Prochlorococcus marinus CUG1415: one gene and its partner. The main gene of each other region encodes a partner of the protein of the gene in region 2 in a complex. Links are inferred from orthologs where the notes say so. Each region holds a gene or a part of one and is shown on either strand. Other genes may lie near its edges.

Evidence for each region.
Region 1: the proteins of HA143_RS02225 (region 2) and lpdA are in contact, whole or in part, in a crystal structure (PDB 1EBD), measured with the Geobacillus stearothermophilus proteins. The link is inferred for Prochlorococcus marinus CUG1415 from one-to-one orthologs. Residues at the interface, in WP_033016211.1 of Geobacillus stearothermophilus: Ile130, Ala131, Met132, Pro133, Arg136, Arg140, Glu141, Asn155, Arg157; in WP_049624544.1 of Geobacillus stearothermophilus: Pro340, Ser341, Asp344, Tyr345, Arg403, Asp406, Val408, Glu431, Ala432, Gly433, Asp438.

The regions. Positions count from the first base shown.
Region 1 is NZ_JAAORL010000002.1:248,911-255,961, forward strand. Bases 2,611-5,458 are described here. They hold lpdA (dihydrolipoyl dehydrogenase), read right to left. Parts: upstream 4,831-5,458; coding sequence 3,391-4,830; downstream 2,611-3,390. Other genes in these bases: trpC (indole-3-glycerol phosphate synthase TrpC), read right to left, coding at 2,611-3,378; HA143_RS07445 (TrmH family RNA methyltransferase), read right to left, coding at 4,834-5,458. Also shown: HA143_RS07410 (acyltransferase), read right to left, coding at 1-191; HA143_RS09855 (FKBP-type peptidyl-prolyl cis-trans isomerase), read left to right, coding at 278-850; sodN (superoxide dismutase, Ni), read left to right, coding at 929-1,402; sodX (nickel-type superoxide dismutase maturation protease), read left to right, coding at 1,468-1,755; HA143_RS07430 (hydantoin utilization protein A), read right to left, coding at 1,764-2,435; more of trpC, read right to left, coding at 2,491-2,610; more of HA143_RS07445, read right to left, coding at 5,459-5,712; murA (UDP-N-acetylglucosamine 1-carboxyvinyltransferase), read left to right, coding at 5,874-7,051. UniProt on the Escherichia coli protein: Lipoamide dehydrogenase is a component of the glycine cleavage system as well as of the alpha-ketoacid dehydrogenase complexes.
Region 2 is NZ_JAAORL010000001.1:384,635-391,802, forward strand. The notes cover bases 2,256-5,220. They hold HA143_RS02225 (dihydrolipoamide acetyltransferase family protein), read left to right. Parts: upstream 2,256-3,036; coding sequence 3,037-4,404; downstream 4,405-5,220. Other genes in these bases: HA143_RS02215 (AMP-binding protein), read left to right, coding at 2,256-2,336; HA143_RS02220 (YlqD family protein), read left to right, coding at 2,375-2,818; queA (tRNA preQ1(34) S-adenosylmethionine ribosyltransferase-isomerase QueA), read left to right, coding at 4,411-5,220. In the rest of the region: lipoyl(octanoyl) transferase LipB, read left to right, coding at 1-365; more of HA143_RS02215, read left to right, coding at 393-2,255; more of queA, read left to right, coding at 5,221-5,535; cysK (cysteine synthase A), read right to left, coding at 5,538-6,524; HA143_RS02240 (PLP-dependent transferase), read right to left, coding at 6,609-7,168.

The DNA of each region.
Region 1 (7,051 bases), on a different replicon or contig from region 2:
CTTATTAAAACAAAGAAAAACCCCCACCAAAAATTTGCTATTTTTCTCTCACTTCCCTTCCATAAAATAAATAAAGATATCGGCATAAAAATCAGCCAAAAGTGAGTTGCAACAGAAATACCTCCTAGAATTCCTCCTAAACAAGGGTAAAAATATTGTCTTAAACTTTTAATTTGAGTCGGGATTAACAATCTAAAATTACGAAATTAAATTTATAATCACCCATTTATTGTACCTTCATTCTGTAAACTTAGTTTTAGTAACTTTCAAAATTTAAGTGAAAGAAGTCTTTATTAGTTTTGCAGTTTTTGTTTTTTGTGTTTCATTAACTCTTTTCAGTCAATTTAATTCACCACAAGTTGTTAATGCTGCCGAATCAGAAACTCAGTCAATTCAAAAAACACCTGTTGCAAAATCATCAAATGTTTCAAATAATAATTTATTTGAACTAGACCCATCAGATCCAAATCCTATATTTTTCGCTATGGCAGAAGAAAAACCATCAGACAGCAACTCAAGGACTACAGAAAGTGGTCTAATTATTTCGGATATCGTAAATGGGGAAGGAGATGAAGCCATCACTGGTCAAACAGTTACTGTAAATTACACAGGAACTCTAGAAGACGGAACACAATTCGATACAAGTATCGGTAGAGCTCCATTCAGCTTTCCTTTAGGTGCCGGACGAGTAATAAAAGGTTGGGACGAAGGGGTCGCAGGTATGAAGGTTGGAGGGAAAAGAAAATTAACAATTCCTCCTGAACTTGGTTACGGATCAAGAGGAGCAGGCAATGTAATACCTCCTAATGCAACTTTGATATTTGAAGTTGAATTATTAAAAGTCAATTAAATTAAGTAAGAAAAATTTCTAAGACTTTTCAATTTAGTTATTCTCCAAGTAATATATGTACAACATTAAATATACGAAATGTTAAGTAAATTCATCAATTCTTTTTTAAATAGAAAATCCACAATGACAGTCCATGCACATTGCGACGGTCCTTGTGGTGTATATGACCCAGCATCTACAAGAGTTGCTGCTGAAGCAGTTTTATCAATGACTAAAAAACTTATTGCACTAGATGCTCCCTCAAGTACTAACTCTGAAGAGTGGGCTGCTTACAATAATACATTTTCTAGATATGTTGCAATTAAAGAAGAGCAAGCAAAAGAGACAAAAAAAGAAATTCTAATATTGTGGACAGACTATTTTAAACCTGTCCATTTGGAAACTTATCCAGACCTTCATGAAACTATTTGGAAGGCAGCTAAATTATGCAGTGCTTGCAAAGTTAATATTGATTTAGCTCAAGCTGAAGAATTAATGAGTTATGTAGAAAAGATTCATAATATTTTCTGGGCATCAAAAGGAAGATCAGATGCTTTTGTAAAAGCTAGTTAATTTAAATTATTTTCAAAAGTTTTTTTGATTTAATTTTATTTATCTTAGGTTTAAGAAAAACCGCTATTGTTAGTGGTGATTCTATGTTACCTTCGCTTGAAGAAGGGGATATTGTATTTTTTAAAGAATATAAAAAAAATAAATCAAGACTAAAAAATCGACAAATAGTTATTTTTAATCATCCACTTAAAAATAAAACACTTATAAAAAGGATAATTTCAGTGAATCAAAATAATATAGAGGTCCTTGGTGACAATATCGAATTTAGCGAAGATAGTAAAAAATTCGGACTAGTAAATAACGAAAAAATAATTGGTATTATCACCTCTAAATTAATGATTCCTAAATTATAAAAATTTCTTTAGTTCAAAAAAACAGAAGCACTTCTTTGAATCCAAAATAATCCCATAGAAATGGAAAGCCCTCCCGCTATAGCTATTAATCTTTTAATAAATTTTTGACTTGCTTTAAAGGTCGTAAAAGATATTAAACAAGTGAAAAGATTCATACTAATTAGTGAACCAATTAAATATGAAATCAAATATAAGCAAGCACTTGTTATAGGTAGTGCTAAAGCAGGAAGAACTGCAAGAAAATGTGAACCTCCAGCAATACCGTGTAGCAATCCTAAACCTGTTAAAGCATGGGAGTGCTTATTATTGTTTTTTTGTTCCTTAACATGAAAGTGAAAGTGACGATGGGCAATTCCATTCTCATGCTTATGAGAGTGCGAGTGGATTCTTAATTGAAAAGAACTTTTTATCGCAAATACTCCAACAATTAGAAGAGAAATTCCCACTAAGAATTCGGCAATATTAGAAAATTTGTTTAATGGCGTAATATCCTTAATAAAAATCGCTAAGAAAGCTAACAAGAGGATGCCAGAAGAGTGTCCTAGGCCCCATGAAAAACTATTTTCAAGAGCTTTTTTGGGATTATTAATAGCTGCTGGTGCCATTGCAATTAAATGATCTGCACCACTAACAACATGCACAAATCCAGCAACTATACCGGTTATTATTACGGCCTGCATATATATTCAGTACAACTCTGTTTATTCAATTTTATAGCACGATTTGAAGCCAAAATTAAATTGAGTTAAATAATTTCTTGAAAGATTTTTCAATATCACTTTCTCTCATGAAAGTTTCACCAATTAATACTCCCTTAATTCCAACAGATTTAAGGGATTCTAAATCTTCTGCAGAATGAATTCCTGATTCACTAATAGGAATAATATTTTGTTTTAAAAATATATCTGAATATATATTCATCAAATCCATTGAAGTTTTTAAATTTGTTTTAAAAGTCTTTAAGTCTCTATTATTTATTCCAATTAAATTGAAAGATTTCAACTTTAATATCCTTTCTAATTCATTCTCGTTGTGAACTTCAATAAGAACGCTCATCCTTAAATTATCAGCAATTTTTTTTAAATAAATTAAATCATCATCGCTTAAAATCGCCGCGATTAATAATATTGCATCAGCACCAGATAACCTTGCTTTATAAATTTGATAAGCAGAAATAATAAAATCCTTGCAGAGCAAAGGTAGATTAGTTGATTTCCTTACAGTTTCGAGTATTTCATAACTACCTTGAAAAAACCTTTTATCGGTTAGCACTGAAATACATGATGCCCCTAATCCTTCATAACAAGGAGCTATCTCTTCCGGATGAAAATCTTCTCTGATAACACCTTTACTAGGACTAGCTTTTTTAATCTCAGCAATCACCCCTGGTTTAATTTTCGACTCTAAGATACTTTTGTAGAAATCTTTAGGAGCAGGAAGATTACTAATCTTTTTTATAAGATCTTCTAGAGTAACTATTTTTTTAAAATTCTTTATTTCAATGTCCTTATGCCATACAATTTCTTCGAGAATATTTTTTGCTTGTGCTTCTCTATGAGGTACAGCATATTCTAAATTTTCTACCCTTACGGTTGGATTTGGAGGCCTACGTCTTATTTCCATTAATGATAAAAACTATTTTATTTGAGAAGCAGCTTGTTTATATGCGACCTCAACAACTTCACTAAGTGTAGGATGAGTATGTACTTCAGTAGATAATTCAATTACATCTTGGTTTCTTGAAATAGCGTTTGAGATTTCTTGAATTAAATCAGCTGCATGTAACCCAAAAATATGAGCACCTAAAACTTTCCCATTATCTTTATTAAAAATTAATTTGAGCATCCCATCACTCTCCAATTCAGCCAATGCTTTTGAATTAGCCTTAAAGAAACTTTTGACAACTCCCAAAGTAAAATTTTCTTTTGCCGATATTTCTTTAGCTTCAGCTTCAGAGAGACCAACTGAACTAATCTCAGGATGAGTAAATGTTGCAGCAGGGATACTTTTATAGTTAATTTCGACGTTACCGCCGCAAATATTATCAACTGCTATAGTGCCTTGCGCTGCCGCTGTATGAGCAAGCATTAGTTTGCCAGTTACATCTCCAACAGCCCAAATGTTAGGTATTATTTCCTTACCATTTTTAACCCGCATTTGATCATCTATAGGAATGAAACCTTTTACTGTTTCGATCCCTAAAGACTCAAGATTTAGATTATTACTATTTGGACTTCTGCCAGTTGCCACTAGTACAGCGTCAACTTCTAAAGTTTCTAAAACTTCTTTAGATTTTGCATCTGTCAGTTCTATTTTCACAGGACATCCAGGTGTTATTTTTGTCGCAAAGACATTTGATTTTGTATCTATATCTCTTGATTGAATAAGGTTCTTCTTCGCAATTTTTGTAATATCTGGATCAAATGTAGGCATTATATTTTCCAGAGCCTCAATCATAGTCACTTCACAACCTAGGGCAGTGTAAACATCCGCAAACTCCAATCCTATATATCCGCTTCCAATAATAGCTATCCATCTTGGGAGCCATTCAAGTTTAACGGCATCATCACTAGTAAATACAGTTCTATTATCCAAAGTTATTCCACGAGGCACAAAAGGAGAAGAACCAGTTGCTATAACAATATTTTTACAAGTAAAGATTCTATCAACTCCGTTTTTATCTCTTACACCCACTTTTTGATTCCCTTCAAGTCTTCCAATACCCAAAATAATTTCAACCCCACTCCTTTTAAGAGTTTTTGTTAAATTTTCTCTAACATTTAAAACTAAATTATTTGCATGATCTGCAATTTTTGATCTCTCAAACCTTACTGGAGAAGCATGAATACCAAATTTGGCTAAATGTTCATAATCAGCTATTTCTCTGACTTTTCCACTTGCAGCCAAAAGAGCTTTAGAGGGAACACAACCCTTGTTAACACAAGTGCCTCCCATATCAGAAGATTCTACTATTGCGACTTTCAGTCCCTTACCAGCAGCATGTTTGGCGGCATCAAAACCTCCATATCCTGCTCCTATAACGATTAAATCAAAATCAAAACTTGAATCAGTCACTTTTTATCTACGTTTAGAGGTGTATGCGACTCTTTTTCGTTCTAGTAATAACGGAACTGCAACGCAAGCCACATTCAATGATTCTACAAGCTTACTATGCGGAATTGTAATTGTTTCACTAAATGCTTCTTGAATTTTGTCATGAATACCTTGCCCCTCATTACCCAAAATCAAGACAGTAGACTTAGACCAATCAATTTCCCAGTAGGGTTTTGAAGGTTTTTTTGAACTTTTATTATGGCTACTAGTAGAAAAAACCTTAAATCCTACATTTGATAATTCAGATACAGACTTTAATAAAGAATTTATTGTTTTTTCCTCAGTACCCTCAAATCTTTTAAATGGGAGGTGAAAAACTGCGCCAGAAGATGCCCTTAATACCTTTTGGCCTAATGGGTGCGCACCTCCAGCTAAAAAAATTGCATCAACACCAGCAGCTAGAGCAGTTCTAAAAAGATTGCCCATATTCCCAGGGTCTTGAATTCTATCGAGAACAAGAACAAAATCATCATTACTATTAAAGTGATAATTAGGTATTGATGAAATCTCTACTAAAGCTGCTATCCCATCTGGATTAATTGTTGAAATCGCAGATGCCAAAACTTCCTCTGAGACAATATTTATTAATGACTGTTGAAATTTTTTGCTTAGATTTTGATTCTTTCTTAGCCATTTTTCGGTAACTAAAATTTTTGAGGGATTTTTCCCAGACTTCAACAATTCTTTAATGAGATGAGTGCCCTCTATGCAAAAAAAGTCTTGATCTTGTGGAGATGATCCTCTTTTGAATGATCTAAATCTTTTAACTAGATTATTGTTTTTACTAGTTATTTTTAAAAAAGTATTTTCTATGAGGAAATTGAAAATTTTGTTATCAAATATATTCTAATTGTATTAATGTTTTGATCAATTATTTATTGAATTTTTATTTCCTAAGAAATTAAAAAAAATACCTTTTCACTTTTAATTAATATTTAAGACGTTACATGGGGTAGACTTACAAGTTATCGTTTGTCATGATGAATCTAATAAATTAAGCCTTAATGATTTGCGTAAGCAAAAAGAAGTCATATCTTAAATATCAAAATTTAAAGATTTTTGGCCAAGGTAACTTACATGGAAAAGTTGAAATAAGTGGCGCTAAGAATTCTGCCTTAGTTTTATTAGCCTCATCACTGCTAACTAATGAAAGAATAATTCTTGAGAATGTTCCTCGTCTAACTGATATTGAAAAAATGGGGAATATCCTAAAGAGTTTAGGTGTTAAATTAATACAAAAAAACAATCGATTAGAGATAGATCCTAAAAATATTTCTATTAAAGAACTTCCATATGAACTTGTTAATGGATTAAGAGCTAGTTTCTTTTGTATAGGTGCATTATTAAGTAAATATGGAGAGGCTAAAGTCCCCTTACCTGGAGGTTGCAATATTGGTTCAAGGCCCATAGATGAGCACATAAATGGACTTCAAGCCTTAGGAGCGGAAATTATTATTGAAGAAGGAATTGTCAAAGCAAGAATAAAGGACGAGACTAATAAACTACATGGTTCACATATCAAATTAAAGTGCCCAAGCGTAGGAGCAACTGAAACTTTAATAATGGCAGCATCATTAGCGGAAGGAAGAACCACGATTGAGAATGCTGCAAGAGAACCTGAAATTCAGGATTTATGCCAAATGCTAAATAAAATGGGTGCAAAAATTTACGACTCGGGCAAAGAAAAAATAATTATTGATGGTGTTAATAATCTGTGTGGTTGTACTCATAAAGTAATTCCGGATCGAATAGAAGCTGGCACTTTTTTAATAGCTGCTGCAGCGACTTCCTCTTCGATAACAGTTTCTCCTGTAATTCCTAATCATCTTGAAGCTGTCACGAATAAGCTTCAAGAAAGTGGAAGTAAAATTACGATTAAAGGTAATTCAATTACAATCAAGGGTAAAGAGATTAAAGGGGTAGATATTGAAACAGCTCCTTTCCCAGGATTTCCAACTGATTTGCAAGCACCATTTACAACTTTAATGTCAATCGCAAATGGCGAATCAAAGATAACTGAAACAATTTTCGAAAACAGAATGAACCATGTTCATTTACTCAATAAAATGGGGGCAAATATAAAATTAAATGAAAATATAGCCCATATCAAAGGTGTTAAAAAAATTAAGGGAATGGATCTAGTTGGATCTGATTTGAGGACTTCAGCCGCATTAATAATTGC
Region 2 (7,168 bases):
ATTTGAAAAATTTTAATAAAGATTTGAATTGGTATTTAAGAAAAATTGAAAAAATTATTATAAAAATTCTTGGAACTTATAATATAGAATGTCACTTGAAAAATGGTTTGACTGGTGTTTGGACAGGAAATAAGAAAATTGCTTCAATTGGGATTGGGTGTAAACGATGGATTACGATAAATGGATTTGCAATTAATTTTGACTGCGAATTAGAAAATTTTAATAAAATTATTCCTTGCGGAATTAAAGATTGTCTAATGGCAAATATGATTGATTTCAACAAAAATTTAAATATCAAAGAAGTCAAGAGAATTGTTAAAAAAATCATTCAGGAAGAATTTAATTTTGATTTTGTATCAAAATAGAAATTAAAATTCCAAAATCAATTTGATATGGGTGATTTAGCGTATTGGCATTCAGCCAAACCACTTTCTGTAAACTATAAATTTGCTAAAAATAGAGATTATATTAAGAATCTTAATCACATAGATCAAATTTGGGAGAATTTGAAATTTAAATGTGGCGATACTTTAGCTGTTTGTGATTTAAGAGGGAAATATAAAGAAAAATTCTCTTATTCTGAGTTAGCTGATTTAATAACAAAAGTATCTTTTTCTTTTAAAAATTATGGGTTAGTCAAAGGTGATGTAGTTACTTTAATCTCTGAAAATTCTCCAAGATGGCTCATAGCAGATCAAGGATTAATGCGTTTAGGAGCTATAAATGCAGTCAGAGGTATTAATTCTCCTTCAGTAGAACTGGACTATATTATTGAGCATTCTAATTCAGTAGGGCTAATAGTTCAATCTAAGGAGACTTGGTTAAAATTAAGTCACAAAGAAGAATTAAAAAAGAGACTGAGATTCATAATTAATTTAGAAGATGAAAAATTTGAAAGTTTAATAAGTTGGAGTGAATTTATAAGTGCAGGAGAAAAAGAAAATTCTCGGAATAATATTATTGAAAAATGTAATCCAAGAATTGATGACGTTGCTACTATTCTTTACACTTCTGGGACAACTGGAAAACCTAAAGGTGTTCCCTTAACACATGCAAACCTTTTGCATCAAATAATTAACTTAGCCTATATCGCTGATCCAGAGCCTGGTACTTCTGTATTAAGTGTGCTACCTATCTGGCATTCTTATGAGAGGAGCGCTGAATACTTCTTTTTCTCATGTGGTTGTTCTCAATACTATACAATCCCAAAATTTCTGAAAGATGATATTACACAAATAAAACCTGTTGTCATGGCTACTGTACCGAGACTATGGGAAGCAATACATGATGGTTTTTTTCAGGCTTTGAAAAAAATGCCTCCCAAAAAGCAAAAACTTATTAAGTTTTTGATAAGTAATAGTTCGGTTTTCAAAAGAAGTCTTAGAAAGATAAGAAATATAGATATAAATCAAATAACTTTTAAATCAAAAATCCCCTTACTGGGTTCTGTTATTAGCCGATATCCTTTACATAAATTGTCTACTATTTTTTTATGGCCGAATATTCTTAGACAACTATGCGGAGAAAAACTGAAATTTCCCATTAACGGTGGAGGTGCATTGCCAGAACATGTAGATCTTTTTTTTGAATCTTTAGGTGTAGATGTTTTGGTGGGATATGGACTCACAGAAACTAGTCCAGTATTAACTTGTAGAAGAAGAGAATTAAATGTTAGAGGATCATCTGGTCAGCCTCTAGCATTTACTGAAATCAAAATAGTGAATGATGATAAAAAAAAGATTCTGAAGTTCAGAGAAGTCGGAAAAATTCTTGTTAGGGGGCCGCAAGTAATGAAAGGTTATCTTAATAATGAAATAGCTACAAAAGATGTTTTATCCAAGGATGGTTGGTTTGATACTGGTGATTTAGGTTTTCTAATACCAAATGGTTCTCTTTTTATAACAGGAAGAGCCAAGGATACGATAGTGCTATCAAGTGGTGAAAATATAGAACCGAATCCGCTAGAGACTGAAATCCTTAGTTCTGAATTTATTAATCAGATTCAACTAGTAGGACAAGATAAGAAATGTTTAACAGCCCTTGTAGTTCCTAATGTCGAATTGGTTAGAAGCAAGTTTTTGGAAGAAGACCTTTCAAAATTAAACCTGAATAAGAATATTGGTACATTTTTTAAATCAAAAATTAATAATATGCTTAAAAGTCGATTAGGAGCAAGATCAGAAGAACAAATATTAGATTGTTATTTTGTTGATGCTTTTACTCTAGAAAATGGGTTGTTAACACAAACTCTTAAACAAAAAAGAAAAGAAATAGAAAAAAAGTATTCATTACAAATAGAAAATATGTATGAAAACAAATTTAGTAAGAAAATTTGATTTGTTCTATCTATATTAAAAAGGTAATTTAATTTTTTATGGAAACAAAAAACTCAATATCTATTAAGCGCTCAATAGCTATTAAAGCTGTAGTTACACCAACTTGGAAGGAAGATGCTGAAAAAGAATTAAGTAAAGCAATTTCAAACATTGACCAGCAATTATCGCAACTGGAGCAAGAGGGGCAGCAAATAGTAAATAATATTAGATCCCAATCGGTTAATCCTCTAGATCCAAGGGTTCAAGAACAGGTTAGTCAGGTTCAACAACAAGTCGCAGCAAAACGAAATGAAATTGAAGAACAAAAAAGAAATCTACTACAACAACAGAGTCAAGTTCGCGAATTAAAAATGGACGAAATTGTTGATCAAGGGCAAGTGGATAGTTTCTGTGATGTCACTGTGGGAGACAATCTTATTGAAAAAATGCAAGTCTCGATTACGGTTAAAGATGGAGTTATTCAATCTATAGATAATAATTAAAGAGAAGATTAAGTATTTTTGATAAATATAAATAAATCTTAATTTCGAAAAGTTTTAATTTCTAATCGATCTAAATTATTACTTTCTTAAGTTTTAAGAGTTCCCACTGTGAACATGATTTCGTATAATTAAAACAAGAGTTTAAAGGGTTCTTAACCATAAAAACTTTAGGAAGTTTGGTAGAAATCCCTTGAAACTTATGCAATAACAATTTTCTTATGTCTCACGAAATATTCATGCCTGCCTTGAGTTCTACTATGACGGAGGGCAAGATTGTGGAATGGTTGAAAAATCCAGGAGATAAAGTTGAAAGAGGTGAATCTGTCTTGGTTGTTGAATCTGATAAGGCAGATATGGATGTTGAATCTTTTCAAGATGGATATCTTGCAGCTGTTTTAATGCCTGCTGGCAGCACTGCACCAGTAGGAGAAACTATCGGTCTTATTGTAGAAAATGAGGATGAGATAGCTTCTGTTCAAGAACAAAATAAAGGAAATCAACCCGAAGTTTCTAGTTCGGATCAACTTGAATTGGTAAGCAATAAAACTGAAGAAAAACCAGTAGCCCAGACTGAAAATATAAAAAAAGAAACACAAGAAGTCGTATTAAAGAGTGAAAAGGAAGCCCCATCTTTTAATAGCGATCAAATTAATGCCGCTACAAATAATGTTTCTTCGAGGGTGATTGCATCTCCAAGAGCTAAAAAACTTGCCTCTCAAATGGGTGTTGATTTAGCAAAGGTTCATGGATCAGGACCTCATGGAAGAATTCAAGCAGATGATATTTTAAAAGCTAATGGCCAACCAGTCTCTATTCCATGGATAGGCGAAGGTGGTTCTCCTGCATCGATTCCTGGTTCAAATTTGGGAGTTGAAAGTAAACCCGAAGCTTCAGGAAATAGTTTTGGTAATCCCGGAGAAACAGTTCAATTTAATACTCTTCAAAAAGCGGTAAATAAAAATATGGAATCTAGTTTAGATGTGCCATGTTTTAGGGTAGGTTACTCCATTAACACAGATAAATTAGATAATTTCTATAAAAAAGTAAAACAGAACGGAGTGACTATGACTGCTTTACTAGTTAAAGCAGTTGCAAAGACACTAAAGAAACATCCTCAAGTAAACTCCAGTTTCTCAGAAAATGGAATTTCTTATCCAGAAAATATAAATATTGCTGTTGCTGTTGCGATGGAAGATGGTGGACTAATAACTCCAGTTTTAAAAGAACCATGCAATACTGATTTATTTGAATTATCTAGGGAATGGAAAGATCTCGTAAAAAGATCAAGATCAAAACAACTAGAACCTGATGAATACTCAACGGGAACCTTCACTTTATCTAACCTTGGGATGTTTGGAGTTGATAGATTTGACGCAATTCTTCCTCCAGGTACCGGTGCTATTTTAGCCATAGCATCATCGAAACCAACCGTTGTTGCTAATAGTGATGGTTCAATATCTGTTAAAAAAATAATGCAAGTAAATCTAACAGCTGATCATAGAGTGATCTATGGAGCTGATGGAGCTTCATTCTTGAAAGACTTGGCTAACCTGATTGAAAATGAGCCAGAGACACTCGTATCATAAATTTAATTGATTTCTCAAATTAATAAAGAAGAAAGAGATTATAGGCTTGAATCTTATGATTATTTACTTGATCCTTCATTAATTGCTAGTAAACCTTCTGCAATTAGGCATGAATCAAGATTGATGATAGTTAGAAATAGTGTTTTAGAAGAAGACTGCTCAACTAATAAATTTACCAAGAATCTTTTAGATGAATTTAGAGAAGGCGATCTTGTAGTTGTTAACAATACTAAGGTAATGAAAGCTAGGTTAAAGGTTGAATTGGAAAATGGGACGTTAGTCGAATTATTAGTCTTAGAAAGATCCCATGAATGTGTTTGGTTATGTTTGGCAAAGCCGGCGAAAAAGTTAAAAATAAATAGAAAAATAATATTAAAATCTCCTTTTGCAGAAGATATTAATTTGATGGTTGATGGGGTTGATGAAGAAACTGGAGGGAGATTTATTAAATTTCCTGAAAATATAACTGATCTCAATTCAATGAATGACCTTCTTGATAAATACGGGGAAATCCCTCTCCCGCCTTATATAAAAAATACTGAAGAAGAATCTTTTCATGAGAATAGTTATCAAACTGAGTATGCAACTAATCCAGGGGCCGTTGCTGCGCCAACTGCTGGTTTACACTTAAGCAAAAGTCTTATTTCCAATCTAAAAAAAAAGGGAGTAATAATTATACCGATAACTTTGCACGTGGGCTATGGAACATTCAAACCAATTGATCAAGAAGATCTAAGTAACTTAAAACTTCATAAAGAATGGGTAAGTGTTAATAAGGAAGTAGTGGAGGAAATAAAAAGAGTAAAGAAAACAGATAGAAGAATAATTGCTATTGGTACAACAAGCGTAAGAGCTCTTGAAAGTTGTTATTCTTACGAAATTAATGACTTTATTCCCATAGCTAAATACGTAGATTTAGTAATTAAGCCAGGTTATAAATTTAAGGTAGTTGATGGATTATTAACTAATTTTCATCTTCCTAAAAGTTCATTATTACTTTTAGTAAGTGCAATGATTGGTAGAGAAAGATTATTAGATTTGTATAAGAAAGCCATAAAAGAAAAATTTAGATTTTTCTCTTATGGCGATGCGATGTATATTTCACCAGATTCACTACTGGATAAAAAATAGATTTAGGCTTTGACTGGTTCTTGAATGATTCCGCTTGGAACTTCAGTAAACATAATTGATGATAAATACCTCTCAGCTAAATCAGGTAGAACAACTACAATTGTCTTCCCAGCATATTCATCTTGTTCAGCTAATCTAACAGCAGCAGCAGCAGCAGCTCCACAAGATATTCCTACTAATAGGCCTTCCTCTTTAGCTAGTCTAAGAGCCATCTCTATAGATTCGTCATTTGTTACTTGTTCAACCTTGTCAACAATTGATAAGTCAAGGTTCTTAGGAATAAATCCTGCTCCAATTCCTTGAATTTTATGTGGTCCGGATTTAACCTCTTCTCCATTCATTGTCTGCGTAATAACAGGACTATGTGATGGTTCTACAGCTACAGAAGTAATATTCTTGCCCTTCTCTTGCTTAATGTATCTTGAAACTCCTGTAATTGTGCCACCAGTTCCAACCCCTGCAACTAGGACATCAATTTCACCATCGCAATCATCCCAGATTTCTGGTCCAGTAGTTTTGAAATGAATTTCAGGGTTTGCTGGATTATCAAATTGACCTGGCATGAAATATTGAGAAGGATTACTTTCTGCAATTTCTTTTGCCTTAGCAATTGCTCCAGGCATACCTTTAGATGCCTCTGTTAAAACAATTTCAGCACCCAACACTGCCATAACCCTTCTTCTTTCAATTGACATGGATTCTGGCATTGTAAGGATCAGTTTATAACCTCTTGCTGAAGCAGTAAAAGCTAGAGCAATTCCTGTATTTCCAGAAGTTGGCTCAACAATAGTTTTGTCTTTTGTAAGTTTCCCACTTTTCTCGGCATCCCAGATCATGTTTGCGCCGATCCTACATTTGACACTATAAGCGGGGTTTCTACCTTCAATTTTTGCAAGTACAGTAGCTTTCGCGTTTTTAGTAACTGATTTTAATTTTACTAATGGAGTGTTTCCGATAGCAAAACTGTTGTCCTCATAAATTTTTGCCATTTATATATTGAGAAAATATATATTAATACTAACTATTATTTAGAAAAAGAGTATATAAGTTTCTATACGGTAAATACTAGGAATTTAGAAATTATTTAGTGCTTCAGAAAAGGTTTTCCATAATTGATCTTGGTCTTCTAATCCAACTGATACTCTAATAAGGTGCGAGGGTATACCAAAACTTTCAGCCCAATCCAACTCGTCATAATGAGCTAGTAAAACATAAGGACAAACGAGAGTAAATTTTGTACCTAAACTAGGTCCTTTAGATACTTTTAGAGAATCATAAAATTTTTTAGCTTTGTTCAATCCTCCATTTAATTCAAACGATAATAAGCAGCCATATCCTCCATCAGAATTAAGTAAAGAATTAAAATTTGGACAATTTTCAGGATGGAAAATATTTTTAATCTCGCTATGTGTCTCTAATCTTTTTTTTAATTCTAAACATGCTTTATTTTGTTCAAAAACTCTTTGATTTACATCTCTACTAACTTTCTCTAGATAAACTATATCTCCATCGGAAAGTATTGGAATATTAATCTCGTTTAATGCATATCTAAACTGATCAATCCATTTGCTTTTTGGATTTAGTATTAATGATCCGGCAAGAATATCACCACTACCTGAAAAAATTTTTGTAA